Regions from separate parts of the Atlantibacter sp. genome, predicted to be linked through region 2. Evidence: predicted binding sites of a transcription regulator. Region 2 holds the regulator's gene; each other region holds the start of a gene.
The links. The regulator PurR, encoded in region 2, represses purine synthesis genes. The targets are predictions, from matches to a motif close to CANGCAAACGTTTGCNTG.
Positions count from the first base shown of each region.

Region 1: a site for PurR is predicted at 2,767-2,784, ahead of RT120_RS20480 (nucleoside-specific channel-forming protein Tsx). Genes of this name have one in related genera too.
Region 3: a site for PurR is predicted at 2,596-2,613, ahead of purT (formate-dependent phosphoribosylglycinamide formyltransferase). Genes of this name have one in related genera too.
Region 4: a site for PurR is predicted at 2,590-2,607, ahead of RT120_RS18715 (NCS2 family permease). Genes of this name have one in related genera too.

Region 1 covers NZ_DAMBQK010000033.1:22,984-27,195, forward strand. The annotation lists gene secF (protein translocase subunit SecF) at 1-182, shown strand, start outside; gene RT120_RS20475 (M24 family metallopeptidase) at 303-1,700, shown strand; gene RT120_RS20480 (nucleoside-specific channel-forming protein Tsx) at 1,736-2,620, opposite strand; gene RT120_RS20485 (DUF3251 domain-containing protein) at 2,902-3,447, opposite strand; gene nrdR (transcriptional regulator NrdR) at 3,597-4,046, shown strand; gene ribD (bifunctional diaminohydroxyphosphoribosylaminopyrimidine deaminase/5-amino-6-(5-phosphoribosylamino)uracil reductase RibD) at 4,052-4,212, shown strand, end outside.
Region 2 covers NZ_DAMBQK010000009.1:30,113-34,324, reverse strand. The annotation lists gene punC (purine nucleoside transporter PunC) at 1-575, opposite strand, end outside; gene punR (DNA-binding transcriptional activator PunR) at 699-1,610, shown strand; gene purR (HTH-type transcriptional repressor PurR) at 1,626-2,651, opposite strand; gene RT120_RS10320 (YnhF family membrane protein) at 2,939-3,028, shown strand; gene RT120_RS10315 (MFS transporter) at 3,274-4,212, shown strand, end outside.
Region 3 covers NZ_DAMBQK010000036.1:11,220-15,431, forward strand. The annotation lists gene edd (phosphogluconate dehydratase) at 1-653, shown strand, start outside; gene RT120_RS20965 (bifunctional 4-hydroxy-2-oxoglutarate aldolase/2-dehydro-3-deoxy-phosphogluconate aldolase) at 693-1,334, shown strand; gene purT (formate-dependent phosphoribosylglycinamide formyltransferase) at 1,379-2,557, opposite strand; gene RT120_RS20975 (YebG family protein) at 2,688-3,005, shown strand; gene yebF (protein YebF) at 3,109-3,453, shown strand; gene RT120_RS20985 (DUF533 domain-containing protein) at 3,569-4,212, shown strand, end outside.
Region 4 covers NZ_DAMBQK010000026.1:33,955-38,166, reverse strand. The annotation lists gene RT120_RS18725 (hypothetical protein) at 1-555, shown strand, start outside; gene RT120_RS18720 (NADPH-dependent FMN reductase) at 548-1,114, shown strand; gene RT120_RS18715 (NCS2 family permease) at 1,149-2,486, opposite strand; gene yieH (6-phosphogluconate phosphatase) at 2,666-3,331, shown strand; gene phoU (phosphate signaling complex protein PhoU) at 3,371-4,096, opposite strand; gene pstB (phosphate ABC transporter ATP-binding protein PstB) at 4,110-4,212, opposite strand, start outside.

The DNA.
Region 1 (4,212 bases), on a different contig from region 2:
TGTTTGGCGGCACCATGCTGCAGGGCTTCTCCCTGACTATGCTGATCGGTGTGTCTATCGGTACTGCGTCGTCTATCTACGTGGCGTCCGCGCTGGCGTTGAAACTGGGTATGAAGCGCGAGCATCTGATCCAGCAGAAAGTGGAGAAAGAGGGCGCCGACCAGCCTTCGATTCTGCCTTAATGCGTACAGCGTGAATAAAATCCCGGCCAACTGGCCGGGATTTTTTTTGCCTGTTTGCAGCGCTTTGTTTACTGTGGATCGGCCAGAATTATAAGACCTGATTACACGGAGCGCTTTGCAATGACCGAACCACGCCGCATCGTTGTCAAAAATATCCCCCAGCCGGAATGCTGGCAGGCCGTACCGTCCGTTACCCTGACGGATGCCACGCTGAAATTACGTAAAGCCAGGGTGCTTGAACGCATGGCGCAACTTTCGCTGGACACGCTGGTTGTCTATGCCGATAAAGAGCACGGCGCGAATTTCGAATACCTGACCGGGTTTATCCCGCGCTTTGAAGAGGCGCTGCTGGTGTTGCATCAGGATGGCGAAGCGGTACTGGTGCTGGGCAATGAAAACCTCAAGCTGGCCGCCCACGCCCGGCTGGCAAACCGCGTGGTGCCTGCGCCGTGGTTCTCGTTGCCCAACCAGCCGATGACCAACACGACGCCGCTGCCGGAAACCCTGCGTTTAGCGGGCCTGGCAGAGAAAAAACGCATCGGCGTGGCGGGCTGGAAACTGTTTACCAGCGAGTATGATGACAATACTCAACTCTTCGATTTACCGTCGTTTATTGTTGATTCGCTGCGCGCAGCGGTAACGCCCGATGGCATTCTGACCAACGCCACCGGCGTGTTTATCTCCCCGGCCAACGGGGCTCGCATCGTGAACAACGCCAATGAACTCGCGCACTACGAATACGGCGCTAACCTCGCCTCAACGGCAATTCTTAGCGCGCTTAATGCCATCGAGCCGGGTAAGACCGAAAAGCAGATCGGCGCGCTGCTGGCGGCGGAAGGGCAGGCCAACAACGTAATTATGATTGCCGCGACCGGGGACCGCTTTGACAGCGCCAACCTTTACCCCAGTGACAAAGTGATTCAGCGTGGTGATAAATTTTCCCTAACCACCAGCTACAAAGGGGGGCTAAGCAGCCGCGCCGCCTATGTGGTCGCGAATCAAACCGAGCTGACACCTGCGGTTGCAGACTATCTTGACATGGTGGCAATCCCTTATTATCGCGCGGTAGTAGGCTGGCTTGAGCGGATGCGCGTCGGGGTTACCGGCGGGGAAATTTACCAGCTAATCGAAAAATTGTTGCCGAAAAGCGATTATCACTGGCACCTGAATCCCGGTCATTTAGTGGCGGATGAAGAGTGGATGTGTTCACCGATTACGCCTGATTCAACCATCGCGTTAGCCAGCGGTATGCTGTTACAGATTGACATTATCCCGTCGCGGGCAGGGTACGCGGGAGCCAGCATTGAAGATACCGTGGCGCTTGCCGATGCGGCGCTACGTGAAGAGTTGGCAAGGGATTACCCGGCGGTGTGGGCACGCATTATCGCACGGCGCGATTACATACAGCGTTATCTGGGGATTCCACTTTCTGCGGATGTGTTGCCGTTATCCAATACAGTCGGGTATTTGCGCCCGTGGCTGCTGGATAAAACCTTAGCGTTAAGCTGCGCGGAGTGAAGAAACGCCGGTCATAGTATGACCGGCGTAACAATTTAGAAGTTGTAACCCACAACCAGATAGCCACCCCAACCGGTGGATTTCACGTTGAACGGACCGTTGCCGAAGTTCAGCTCAGCGTCATCCGCCCACTGGCCGCCGTTGTGCCAGTAACGCGCTACGACCGCATAGTGGAAGTGATCGTAGTTCAGCGACAGGATGTGGCTGGACGCAATCGAGTTGTTGGTACGGGCTTTGTTGCCGTTCAGGTCGCGGAAATCTTTGTCGCCCAGTTCGGAACCCCAGTCAAAGTTGGTGAAGCCGATATAGTTCAGGTTGCCGCCCCACAGCGGGGTGATCGGCACAAAGTATTTCACTTTGAAACGGTAGCCATCCCACTCGTTTTCGTTCGCTGCGCCGTAGTTCTGCCACTGGTATTTGGCATACACGTTCATGGACAGGCTCATCGGCAGGCCGGTTTCGATATCGGTACCTAAACCCATATACCACGTGCTCTGGCGGCCAGAGGCGTTGCGGCCCATGTCGTAGATATAGTTGTTAGCGAAATACCACTCTTTAAACGGACCAAACGCCAGGCTGGTGTCGGTCAGTTTGTCGATAGAAAAGCGCGGTTCGATTTCCATAAACAGCGGAGAACCGTGGTTCCAGATACCGCGCGCATTGCTGTCGCCACCGAAGAAGCGCGGCGCATCCACATAGCCGTAGAAATCGAACCAGTCTTTTTTGGCGAACGCTTCGTATTCCAGATAGGTGTCGTTACGCAGCTGCGGTCCGAAACGGGTGTGATAACTGCCCACCACATTGACGCTCTGATGCCACCAGTCAGACAGGTATTCAGGTTTATTGGTTTCTTCCGCGCTGGAAGAGAAAGAAGCGGAAAGCGCCAGTGCCGCACCGGCAGCTAAAACAATTTTTTTCATGGTTATTGCCACTTTTAGATGAAATCCCCAACGGGAGATAAGGTATGTCGTACTCTCCCACCAGCCTGAACGGGAGATGTTATTCTGGTCACTATTATAGAAATCATTGCTCACAAAAATATGTGTTGTTTCACATTCCTGTCTTAAGCGTAAACGATTGCGTTCACGTTTATACACATTCGGCAATAGGATTCTATCCGAACATAGAAGTGGTGAATAATAAAAAGCGGTTTTAGATGTGAAAAAAGTAACAAGGCCGGGGCGATCCGGCCTGAGGGGTATTACATAGCGGGCGCTTGCAGCGGCTGGATGTCGTGAATACGGACAAAGCCTAACTGGTCGGGCGTAATGCCGTTAAGTTTGACGGGAACGGAGACATCGCTGGGGGCCAGGATGCTGGCCGGCGCGCTGAACTGCTGATTCTGCACGTTCACTTCCTGGTAGCTTTCGGTGGTGCCCTGCAACTGGCCCCATTCGATAGTGCCGGTAAACGCCGGAAACGGGGTGCTGGATTCGCCCTCGATGCGCAGCGTGGCAACCGTACCGCTGGCATCCGCCGCGACATTCGCCAGCGACATTTTCATCATCCCCAACTGGCTGTTTAACCGTGCCGGGGTATTTGCGCCAGGCAGTAAGTAAACGCCGCTTTGCGAACGGGCGTTAAGGGCGTTTTGCTGGGTGATCTTAATGGTCTCCTGCTGCAGCTTGCCCATTTCTTTATTAAGTGTGCTGACGCTATTGTGCATCTGACGGACTTCACTTTGCGGTGCGCAGGCGGCGAGCAATAATGGCGTAACGAGGAACAAAGATGTGTAAGCGGTTCTCATAGTGACGATCCTGTGTGTTTTTAATGCATTAATGCTAGCGCGCGCGCATAAAAATTCCTTCATCCCTTGTCTCAAAAGCGCTTCATCTTTGTTGTGGTGCCAGTTCAGGTTACACTAACCCTCAGTTAAATTATCTGTCAGGACGCGCTATGCATTGCCCATTCTGTTTCGCTGTGGATACCAAAGTCATTGACTCTCGCCTGGTTGGAGAAGGTTCGTCGGTGCGCCGTCGCCGTCAGTGCCTGGTGTGCCATGAACGCTTCACGACCTTTGAAGTGGCGGAACTGGTGATGCCCCGCGTGATCAAAAGCAATGACGTCCGCGAGCCGTTTAACGAAGACAAACTGAGAAGCGGCTTTCAAAAGGCGCTGGAGAAGCGTCCGGTCAGCGCCGATGACGTCGAAATGGCGGTTAACCATATCAAATCGCAGTTGCGCGCCACCGGGGAGCGTGAAATCCCCAGCAAAATGATTGGCAACCTGGTAATGGAACAGCTGAAAAAGCTTGATAAGGTCGCCTACATTCGCTTCGCCTCTGTATACCGCAGTTTCGAAGATATCCGTGAATTCGGCGAAGAGATCGCCCGCTTGCAGGATTAAGCCCAATGCAGGATGAGATTTTCATGGCGCGGGCGCTGAAACTGGCGCAGCGTGGTCGTTTTACCACTTCTCCTAATCCCAACGTCGGCTGCGTGATTGTGCGCGACGGCGAAATCGTGGGTGAAGGTTTTCACTATCGCGCCGGAGAGCCGCACGCCGAAGTGCA
Region 2 (4,212 bases):
GGCGCATCGGCATGGTGCGACGGCGCGCGCGGTTTCAGGCGCAGCGCCGGGATCATCAATACCAGGGTGACGGCAAACAGCACCAGGAAAATCACTTTCCAGTCGAAATGATGCAGCAGCCAGCTGCCTAACAGCGGGGCGAGAGCAGGCGACAGCGCCACCAGCGGCATAATGGTGGCGAAAATGCGGTTGGTGCGGGTCGCCGGATAATAATCGGTGACCAGCGCCTGCCAGGTTACGGCAGCGGCACAGACGCCTACCGCCTGGACAAAGCGCAGCGCCAGCAGCATGGCGGCATTGTCTACCCACAGCATGCCCAGACAGCCCACGGCGAAAATGCTCAGGCCAGCCAGTAAAATCGGTTTACGACCATAGCGGTCAGACAATGGCCCCCACGCCAGTTGCGCAACGGCAAACCCGGCCAGGAACAAACTCAGGCTGGCGCTGACGGCGGACGCCTCAGTGCCCAAATCCTGTTGAATGGCGGCAAACGCCGGTAGATACATATCGGTAGCCAGGAAGCCCAGAACGCTTAACCCTGCCAGCCACACTAAAAAACCTCGTGAAGGACGCATGGTAATTCTCTTCTTTTTTGATCTGATAACGCTTATTACGGACGCAGGAGTGTACAAAAGTGCAATCGTCCTTGTGAAACGTTAATATTTGCACGTTCCTTTCAAATTTTTTGCAGGCAGAACATGTGGTCTGAATATTCACTGGAAGTGGTTGATGCGGTGGCGCGTAACGGCAGCTTCAGCGCGGCGGCGCAGGAACTGCACCGGGTGCCGTCGGCGGTGAGCTATACCGTTAAACAACTGGAAGAATGGCTGGCGGTTCCGCTATTTATCCGCCGTCACCGGGAAGTGGAGCTGACGCCTGCCGGGGCGTGGTTTTTAAAAGAGGGCCGTTCTGTTATCAGAAAAATGATGGTCACGCGCCAGCAATGCCAGCAGATCGCCAACGGTTGGCGCGGGCAGCTCTCTATTGCGGTCGATAATATCGTCAAACCGACGCGCACCCGCCAGCTAATCCTCGATTTCTATCGCCATTTCGACGATGTGGAACTGATTGTCGCCCAGGAAGTGTTTAACGGCGTGTGGGATGCGCTGTCGGACGGGCGCGTCGAGCTGGCGATTGGCGCGACCCAGGCGATCCCGGTGGGCGGACGGTTCGCGTTTCGCGATATGGGGCCGCTAAGCTGGCAGTGTGTGGTGAGCGCCAGCCATCCGCTGGCGGCGGAACCAACACCGCTCAGCGATGACCAACTGCGCCAGTGGCCGTCGCTGGTACTGGAAGATACCTCGCGCTCGTTGCCCAAGCGCACCACCTGGCTGCTGGATAATCAGCGCCGCGTAGTGGTGCCAGACTGGGCGACAGCGGTGGCGTGTTTAAACAACGGCTTGTGCGTCGGCATGGTGCCTGCGCATGTGGCGCACGACCCGGTGGTGGCAGGGCGCTGGAAAAAGCTGGAACTGGACGACCCGTTCCCGGACTCCCCGTGCTGCCTCACCTGGAAGCAGACCGATACTTCGCCTGCGCTGCTGTGGCTGCTGGATTATCTGGGCGATAGCGAAACGCTGAACCGGGAGTGGTTGATGGAGCCGGAATAACCGGCTCCAGGAAGATTAACGGCGGTAATCGCGGAACGGACCGTCCGCGACGGAGCGGCGTTCAATCAGGCGCGGATGCACTTCGATGGTTTGTGACTCTTCACGCTTATTCACGATGCGGTCGAGCAGCATATTAAACGCGGTTTCGCCCAGGGAATCTTTTGGCTGATGAATGGTGGTCAGCGCCGGGCTGAAATAGCGCGCGTTGCGCACATTGTCATAACCGATCACCGAAATATCCTGCGGCACCCGCAGGCCCATCTCATCGGCGGCGCAAATCGCGCCCATCGCCATCACATCGCCGCCGCAGAACACCGCAGTAGGGCGCGGCTGCTGTGAGAGGATCTGCTGCATGGCGCGATAACCTGATTCCGGCTCGAAATCACCCTGCACAATCCAGTTTTCCGGCACGCTGATTTGCACTTCTTCCAGCGCTTTCAGGAAACCGGCCAGACGGCCCGCGCCGGTGTTACGTTCCAGCGGACCGGGGATCACGCCGATTTCGCGGTGGCCGCGCTCAATCAGGTAGCGCCCGGCCATATAACCGCCCTGGAAAGCGTTATCGATCACCGAGTCGGTGAAGTCGGCTTTGGATTCGCCCCAGTCCATCACCACCATCGGAATATGGCGATACTCTTCCAGCATCGACAGCAGGGATTCCGGGTATTCGGAGCACATCACCAGTAAACCGTCGACGCGCTTTTGCGCCATCATCGACAGATAGGCGCGCTGTTTTTCCTGGTTGTTATGGGCGTTACCGAGGATCAGCGTATAGCCTTTGGTGAAACAACTGTTTTCCACGGCTTCGATAATTTCAGCAAAATAGGGCGCTTCGCTGCTGGTCGCCAGCAAACCGATAGACTTGGTGTGATTAACTTTTAAACTGCGCGCCACGGCGCTCGGGGAATAGTGCAATTCCTTGATGGCTGCCCAAACTGCATTGCGCGTTTCTTCCGCAACAAAGCGGGTTTTGTTAATCACATGCGACACAGTTGTAGTGGAAACGTTTGCGCGTTTAGCGACATCTTTTATTGTTGCCATTCTTGTTACTCCAGACCCTCTCCGAGCCCCTGTTCATCACAGGTTAAACGTTTGCCTATGCCAACCTCGGTCCGCAACATTTCGGTTGCAGTATGTCGGGGATTGCGACATTAAAAGGAGGGGGTCAATGGCTGGTGAAAAATAAGGTAGCGACGGATTTTGTCTGATCTTGCGCAAAAGGGGAAGAGGGAAAACGCATATCAGCTTAAATCCCGTGGTAATTTTGTCTGAATTTATGCAAAAATGATCTGCACACACTTTTAATGTGGGTAACAAGGAGAGCAAAAATGAGCACAGACCTGAAATTTTCTCTGGTGACGACCGTTATCGTGCTGGGACTGATTGTGGCAACCGGTTTAGTTGCGGTACTGAACTAAACAGAAATTGCATTTCGACCGCGTTTGGCAATTACAAACACCAGAAAATGGCTATTTTTTGGTGTTTGGTTCCCTTTCCTGGCTCCCACCTCTGTTTCACTTCATTATTCACATTTGCGCAAAAATCTTTTGCCAAAATGGTTACTTCCTTTCTGATGTGACAAATGTCACTCTTTGCTTCTTTTTTGCGACAGGTCGCCGTGTAGTAAACACACGTGAAGCGACACGATTTCTGGAATTCACCTATGAAAATAAATTATCCGTTGCTGGCGCTGGCTATCGGCGCGTTTGGGATCGGCACGACTGAGTTTTCACCGATGGGGCTGTTGCCCGTCATCGCCAAAGGTGTCGATGTCTCGATCCCCGCAGCCGGAATGCTCATCAGCGCCTATGCGGTGGGGGTGATGGTTGGCGCGCCGCTGATGACGCTGCTTTTGTCTCATCGCGCACGGCGCAGCGCGCTGATCTTCCTGATGGCGATTTTCACCCTCGGCAATGTGCTTTCCGCCATCGCGCCGGATTACGCCACTTTAATGGTCTCACGCATTATCACCAGCCTGAACCACGGCGCGTTTTTTGGCCTGGGGTCGGTGGTCGCGGCAAGCGTAGTGCCGAAGCATAAACAGGCCAGCGCGGTCGCCACGATGTTTATGGGCCTGACGATTGCCAATATCGGCGGCGTGCCTGCTGCCACATGGCTCGGCGAGACTATCGGCTGGCGGATGTCGTTCCTGGCGACGGCGGGCCTCGGTGTGATTTCGATGGTTAGCCTGTGGTTCTCGCTGCCGAAAGGCGGCGCAGGCGAACGCCCGGACGTGAAAAAAGAGTTATCGGTACTGATGCGTCCGCAGGTGGTCAGCGCACTGTTAACCACCGTCTTAGGCGCGGGGGCGATGTTTACGCTCTATACCTATATTTCGCCGGTATTGCAGCACGTTACCCACGCCACGCCGCTGTTTGTTACCGCGATGCTGGTGCTGATTGGCGTCGGTTTTTCCCTCGGCAACTGGCTGGGTGGCCGACTGGCGGATAAATCCGTGACCGGCACCCTGAAAGGCTTTTTACTGCTGCTGATCGTGATTATGGCCGCTATTCCGTGGCTGGCGCGCAGTGAATTTGGCGCGGCGCTGAGCATGGTGGTATGGGGCGCGGCGACCTTTGCGGTGGTGCCGCCGTTGCAGATG
Region 3 (4,212 bases), on a different contig from region 2:
TGAACAATGGCGAACTGCAATGGCGCGACGGCGCAGCAGCCTCGCTGGATAACGACGTGATTGCCAGCATCGACAAACCGTTCTCCGCCCACGGCGGTACGAAAGTGCTGAGCGGCAATCTGGGCCGCGCGGTGATGAAAACCTCCGCCGTCCCGCTGGAATACCAGATTATCGAAGCGCCAGCGGTAGTGTTTGAGAGCCAGCATGACGTATTGCCTGCGTTCGAAGCGGGCCTTCTGGAGAAAGATTGCGTAGTAGTGGTGCGCCATCAGGGGCCAAAAGCTAACGGGATGCCAGAATTACATAAACTTATGCCTCCGCTTGGTGTATTATTGGACCGCCGTTTCAAAATTGCGTTAGTGACCGATGGCCGCCTCTCCGGCGCGTCCGGCAAAGTGCCTTCTGCCATCCATGTCACGCCAGAAGCTTATGACGGCGGCTTGCTGGCGAAAGTACGCAATGGCGACCCGATCCGCGTAAACGGACAAACGGGCGAGCTGACGCTGCTGGTCGATGAAGCGGAACTGGCCCAACGCGCGCCGTTCCAGCCGGACCTTAGCCCGCAACGCGTGGGCACCGGCCGTGAGATGTTCGGCGCATTGCGCGAGAATTTGTCCGGCGCCGAGCAGGGCGCAACCTGTATTCGTTTTTAAAGGCTTCACTGAATTCACTATGGCGAGAGAGATGCTCTGATGAAAAGCTGGAAAACTAGTGCTGAACAGATCCTGAAATCCGGTCCGGTTGTGCCGGTAATTGTGATTAACAAACTGGAACATGCCGTACCGCTGGCGAAAGCGCTGATTGCAGGCGGTGTGCGCGTGCTGGAAGTGACCCTGCGTACTCCCTGTGCCATGGACGCTATCCGCGCCATCGCTAAAGAAGTGCCGGACGCGATTATCGGTGCGGGCACCGTGATCAACGCGGCTCAACTGGCGGAAGTGACTGAAGCGGGTGCGCAGTTCGCCATCAGCCCGGGTCTGACCGAGCCGTTGCTGAAAGCCGCAACCGAAGGCTCCATCCCGTTGATCCCGGGTATCAGCACCGTTTCTGAACTGATGCTGGGTATGGATTACGGCCTGAAAGAGTTCAAATTCTTCCCGGCAGAAGCCAACGGCGGTACTAAAGCGCTACAGGCCATTGCTGGCCCGTTCTCTCAGGTGCGTTTCTGCCCGACCGGCGGCATCACCCCGGCTAACTATCGTGATTACCTGGCGCTGAAAAGCGTGCTGTGCATCGGCGGCTCCTGGCTGGTACCGGCAGACGCGATGGAAGCGGGCGACTGGGATCGCATCACTAAACTGGCGCGCGAAGCAGTAGAAGGCGCGCAGCAGTAATTGACAGACGTGAAGTAGGCAGGCGCAAGCCTGCCTTTGTTGTTTTAGCCTTCTACCTGCACTGCCGACGCTGCGGCTGTAGCGCATTCGATGGCGGTTTCAACATCGTCTGCGCAGGCCAGCGCCACGCCCAGACGGCGCGATCCCTGAATATCCGGCTTGCCAAATAACCGTACCTGCACCCCGGCACCCACGGCGGCGTCAATATTGCTAAAACGCACGTTATCGCTGGTCAGCTGCGGCAGGATCACCGCCGATGCGGCAGGGCCGTACTGACGAATGCCGCCCACGGGCAAGCCTAAAAACGCGCGCACATGCAGGGCGAACTCTGACAGATCCTGGCTGATCAGCGTCACCATGCCGGTATCGTGCGGGCGGGGCGACACTTCGCTAAACACCACCTCATCGCCGCAGACAAACAGCTCGACCCCGAACAGGCCATAGCCGCCTAATGCCAGCACCACTTTTTCCGCCACGTCCTGGGCGCGCTTCAGCGCCCGTTCGCTCATCTGCTGCGGCTGCCAGGATTCGCGATAATCGCCGTCTTGCTGGCGATGGCCCACCGGCGCGCAGAAGTGCACGCCGTCCACGGCGCTCACGGTCAGCAGGGTGATTTCAAAATCAAAATTCACCACCCCTTCTACGATCACTTTTCCAGCCCCGGCGCGGCCACCCTGTTGGGCGTACTGCCATGCGTCCGCCAGTTGTTCCCGCTGGCAAATAAAGCTTTGTCCCTTGCCGGAGGAGCTCATCACCGGCTTCACAATGCACGGCAGGCCGATCTCGTCCACCGCCGTCAGGAAATCGCTTTCGCTATCGGCAAAGCGGTAGTCCGATGTCGGCAGGCCCAGCTCTTCTGCCGCCAGGCGGCGAATGCCTTCGCGGTTCATGGTGAGTTTAGCGGCGCGGGCGCAGGGTACAACGCGCTGGCCCTGCTGCTCTAATTCAATCAGCGTATCGGTGGCGATAGCTTCAATTTCCGGCACGATGAAGTCAGGATTTTCCTGCTCGACCAGCGCTTTCAACGCCGCGGCATCCAGCATGTTTATGGCGTAACTGCGATGGGCGACATGCATGGCCGGGGCGTTGGGATATCTGTCTACGGCGATCACTTCAAGACCGAGCCTCTGGCATTCAATCGCCACTTCTTTGCCTAATTCCCCTGAGCCGAGCAGCATCACGCGGGTGGCTGCCGGGCGAAGCGCGGTTCCTACTGTCAACATAACGAGATTCCTGGACCAAAAAAGAGGCCGCCAGTATATACGAAAACGATTGCGCAGGCAGGTGCGCGATTTTGATTTTTCTTTCAGGCTCTGATATACTGTATGCATATCCAGTTAAAGAGGCATCATGATGGCTGTTGAAATTCACTACGTTGTGGTCAGGGAAGGGAAAGAGAAAATGTCTTTTGCCAACAAAAAAGAAGCCGACGCATACGACAAAATGCTCGACTTAGCACAGACCCTTGAGTCCTGGCTGCAAAGCGCGCCGGTAAACCTTGAGGAAACCCAGCTCGAGCCACTGTCGCTGTGGCTGGCTGAACACAAAGATACCCTGGCGCAGGTTCTGCGTACCGGGCAAATGCCGCAGGAAGGCGCAACCGACGTAAAGCCGGACGCCGACCCGAAAGTGGAAGCGATCGCCAGCGGGCGTAAATCGAAAGCGGCATAAGCCCGTCGGTTCAGCTGCACTTTTCACCGGGACACGCGCCATCATCCCTTGCGCTTCGGTTGTTTTGTACCAGGCTTTCTGTGGTATTAACAACGGAGGGCATCTGATGAAAAAAGGGTTACTGGCGCTGGTGGCGCTATTTTCCGTGGGGCTCCATGCCGCGCCCCAGGAATCTCGCAATGTGAAGTTTACCGGCTGTGAAGGGTTGGATGCGCAAGGTATTTCAGCCAGCGTGAAACGCGACTATCTCCAGAACCGCATTGCCCGCTGGGCAGACGACCAGGAAAAACTCGGCCAGGCCGATCCGGTCGCCTGGGTCAATCCTGAAGCCGTGAAAGGCGGCGATGATAAATGGACCGTTCCCCTGACGGTACGCGGCATGCGAGCCGACATTCATTACACTGTGCAAGTTGATTGCAAAAAACAGACGGCAGAATACCGTCCTTAATCACGCGCAAGGGCCTGGCCCTTGCCGATTATTTTCCTTTCCTTAGCCTGTCCCCACACTTCTTGACATCCCTTCGCTTACGCTCACAAGTGAGACTTTTACTGTGGGAGTACATATGGCGAACTGGCTTAAACATCTTCAGTCACTGTTGGGGGAACAGGGTAAAGGGTTATCGCAGGGGCAAGGGTTATCGAAACTGCTTAGCCCTGGCGCGTTGGGTGGCCTGGCAGGGCTGCTGGTGGCAAATAAATCGTCACGTAAGCTGCTGGCGAAATTCGGTGGCGGCGCGCTGCTCGCTGGCGGCGGTGCGGTAGCCGGCACGGTATTGTGGAATAAATACCAGGACCGCATCCGGGCAGCCCATCAAGATCAACCTCAGTACGGCCAACAGGCGTCGCCCATTGATAAGCGAACCGAACGGTTAATTCTGGCTCTGGTGTTCGCCGCGAAAAGCGATGGACATATTGACGACGAGGAGCGTCAGGCGATTGACCAACATCTGCACGATGCCGGTATCGAAGACGAAGGCCGCGCATTCGTTGAACAGGCCCTCGATCAACCCCTCGATCCGGCGCGTCTTGCCGAGGGGATCCAGAATGAAGAAGAGGCGCTGGAGCTCTATTTTCTCAGCTGTGCCGCCATCAACGCCGATCACTTTATGGAGCGCAGCTACCTGAACGCGTTGGGCGATGCACTGGGCATTCCCGAAGATGTGCGCGCCGACGTGGAGCGCGATATCGCGGTCAGCAAACGCGACGT
Region 4 (4,212 bases), on a different contig from region 2:
CTGGCGGATTTCTCCATCGCTTACGCCGGAAATATGGTAGGCGTCGCGCTGACCACGGAAGGACGTTGCGGCCTGGATATGGCGCTTCAGCGCACCACGCGCGGGTTTTCGCTTCCCAATACTGGCGACCAGGCGTTTCCGTTTACCAGCAATGAGTCAACGTGGATCGCCAGGCAGCACGATGCCACCGAAGCCAAAACCCAGTTGGTGACGTTACGTCACAGCCTGTTGAAAATGATGGGTGAAAAGGATGAAACCTCAGATACGGTGCAGCTCCAGCCCGCCGCCGGGAAATTACGGGTGATCAATTGCCCGCAGGTGGAATCGATTTGCGACGCGGAAGAGATCCTGATTTGGTCGGTCGCCGTCTCACCCGCTATCGAGAAACTGACGCTCTGGCAATACCACCAGCAGAACTGGAAAATCCTGCCGGACATCCCCAGCCGCCGCAACGATGAGGCTTCTCGCCTGATGCGTTTTACCAGTCTGCCGACAGAAAAAGTTCATATACTCAATACTTCGCATTCCGTAACGTCAGGGAGTCATCATGTCTGAATCGCTAAAAGTTGTGACATTACTGGGGAGCCTGCGTAAGGGCTCATTTAACGCCATGGTTGCGCGTACGCTGCCGAAGCTGGCACCAGCAGGAATGAACATCACCGCGCTGCCGACTATCGCCGACATTCCACTATACGACGCCGATATCCAGCAGGGCGAAGGCTTTCCGCAAAGTGTGGAAGCGATAGCAGCCCAAATCCGCGACGCCGATGGCGTGGTGATTGTCACCCCGGAATATAATTATTCGGTGCCGGGCGGCCTAAAGAACGCCATCGACTGGCTGTCGCGCCTGCCCAACCAGCCGCTGGCGGGCAAGCCGGTATTGATCCAGACCAGCTCAATGGGTGCCATTGGCGGCGCGCGCTGCCAGTATCATCTGCGCCAGATCCTGGTATTCCTCGACGCCATGGTGATGAACAAGCCGGAATTTATGGGCGGGGTGATTCAGAACAAGGTGGATACCCAGACGGGTGAAGTAATTGACCAGAGCACCCTGGACCATCTGACCGGGCAGTTAACGGCGTTTGGCGAGTATATTCAGCGAGTGCGTAACTGAAGTGAAAAGGGCCAGCAATGCTGGCCCTTGTTGATTAATGCGCGTCAATAAACACGATTTTCAGGGTGAACAGCAGCGCCACCACCACCACACAGGCGCTCAGGTCACGTAAACGACCGGTGAACACTTTCATCACGCAGTAGGAGATAAAGCCCAGCGCGATGCCTTCCGTGATAGAAAAGCTAAACGGCATCATCACGGCGGTGATAAACGCCGGAACCGCTTCCGTCAGGTCATCCCACTTCACGCGCGCCAGGCTTGAAGTCATCAGCACGCCCACGTAAATCAGGGCACCTGCCGCCGCATAGCCCGGTACCATGCCCGCCAGCGGTGACAGGAAAATCACCAGCAGGAACAGAAAGCCGACGATCACTGCGGTGAGGCCGGTACGGCCACCCACGGAAACGCCGGAAGACGATTCAATGTAAGCGGTCACTGACGACGTACCGATAAACGAACCAGTCACCGACGAGATACTGTCCACATACAGCGCCTGTTTCATGCGCGGGAAGCGGCCTTTTTCATCGGTCAGGCCTGCTTTATCCGTCACGCCAATCAGCGTACCGGAGGAGTCAAACAGGTTAACCAGCATAAACGAGAAAATCACCCCAGCCAGGCCGATGTTCAGCGAGCCTGCCAGATCAACCTGACCCACCACACTCATCACGTTCGGCGGCGCGGAAACAATCCCGTGGTACTGCACATCGCCCAGCATCCAGCCCAGCAGAGTGGTAACAACAATAGAGACCAGCACCGCAGCGTGAATATTACGCGACGCCAGAACAGCGATGATAAAGAAGCCCAGCGCACCCAGCAGCGTGGAATGGGAGGTCAGATTGCCGATAGTGACCAGCGTTTCCGGGTTCGCCACAATAATCCCGGCATTTTTCAGGCCCATCATGCCGATAAACAGACCGATACCGCTGGTGATGCCCACACGCAGGCTGACCGGAATATTGGCAATCATCCAGTAACGCACACGGAAAATAGTCAGGATCAGCAGGCCGACCGCGCCCCAGAAAATCGCGCCCATGCCGATTTGCCAGGAAAGCCCCATCGCGCCAACCACCACAAATGCGAAAAAGGCATTAAGACCCATCGCCGGTGCCAGCGCCACCGGCAGGTTGGCAAATAAGCCCATCAAAATACTGCCGAAGGCGGCAATCAGACAGGTGGTAACAAAGACGGCGCTGGTATCCATGCCAGCCGCGCCCAGAATCTGCGGGTTAACAAAAACGATATACACCATCGTCAGGAAAGTCGTGATACCGGCAATCACTTCGGTACGGGCGGTTGTGCCGTGTTCACGCAGTTTAAACACGCGCTCAAGCACCCCCGGTTGCGAAGCCGGAGTAGCGTTTTGTTGGCTCATTATCAGTTTCCGAACATGAGGAGGGAAAATTCGCCGGTTATCCTATACCAAAAAAGCGTCAGTTTGACGGCTATCACAGACTTTTTTTCATTGATTTTGCTTAGACGGGATCGTTTGCGCGGCGCAAAAATTTGCGCAATCAGGTAAAATGCTGTTTCATTCTTAACAAAGGAAACGGCATGTCCCGGATTGATGCGGTATTTTTTGACTGTGATGGCACGTTGGTCGACAGTGAAGTGATCTGCTCTAAAGCTTACGTGCATATGTTTGCGCAATATGGCATCCAGCTCGATCTGGAGGAGGTACATAAGACCTTCAAGGGGATAAAGCTCTACGAGATCATCGATACCATCAGCAATCAGCACGGCGTGAATCTGAACAAAGCCGATCTGGAAGCCGTGTATCGCGCCGAAGTTGCCAGACTGTTTGAGAGCGAACTGGTAGAAATTGAAGGCGCAGCGGAATTGCTGAAAAAGATGAAAGTGCCGATGTGTATCGTCTCTAACGGCCCGGTCACCAAAATGCAGCACTCACTGGGTAAAACCGGCATGCTCGACCACTTCCCGGATCTGCTGTACAGCGGGTATGACATTCAACGCTGGAAGCCGGACCCGGCGATTATGCACCACGCGGCCGATGCGATGCAGGTCGATGTGAAAAACTGCGTGCTGGTAGATGACTCGTCAGCGGGCGCGATGGCCGGTGTGGCGGCGGGCATGGAGGTGTACTACTTCTGCGCAGATCCGCATAACAAGCCGATCGACCACCCGAAAGTGACGTCGTTTACCGCGCTGTCGCAGCTGCCTGAACTGTGGCGCGCGCGCGGTTGGGATATTACTGAATAGTCTGAATGAAAAACGCCAGCGGACGCTGGCGTTATTGTTTTACTCTTTCGGGTCTTTGCCCGCTAGCAGCTTATCCAGCTCATCCCCGCCGACGTGACGGAAATCCTGGCCCTTCACGAAGTAGAAAATGTATTCGCAAATATTCTGGCAGCGGTCGCCGATACGCTCGATAGAGCGGGCGCAGAACAGGGCGGTCAGTACGCTTGGGATGGTGCGCGAATCTTCCATCATATAGGTCATCAACTGACGCACGATGCCCTCATACTCCTGGTCCACTTTTTTATCTTCGCGGTAAATCCGTACCGCTTCGTCCAGATCCATACGGGCGAAGGCGTCCAGCACATCGTGCAGCATCTGAACGGTATGGCGGCCCAGGGATTCCAGGCTCACTAACAGCGGCTGATGCTGTTGGGAGAATTTCTCCAGCGCGGTGCGGCAAATCTTGTCAGCCACGTCACCAATGCGCTCCAGCTCGGCGATGGTCTTGATGATCGCCATCACCAGGCGCAGGTCGCTGGCGGTGGGCTGGCGTTTAGCAATGATGCGCACGCAGGCTTCATCAATGGCGACTTCCATCATGTTGACCTGCTGGTCGCCGTCAATAACGCGCTTCGCCAGCTCGCCGTCCTGATTGTGCATAGCGGTAATTGCGTCAGAGAGCTGTTGTTCCACCAGCCCGCCCATCGTCATCACCTGGGTGCGGATATGTTCCAGCTCCGCATTAAACTGACCGGAAATATGTTTGTTGAGATTCAGATTGTCCATGGTTAACTCCCCATCAACCGTAGCGGCCAGTAATGTAATCTTCCGTTTGCTTCATCTTCGGCTTGGTAAAGATGTCATCCGTGTTGCTGAACTCGATCAATTCGCCAAGATACATA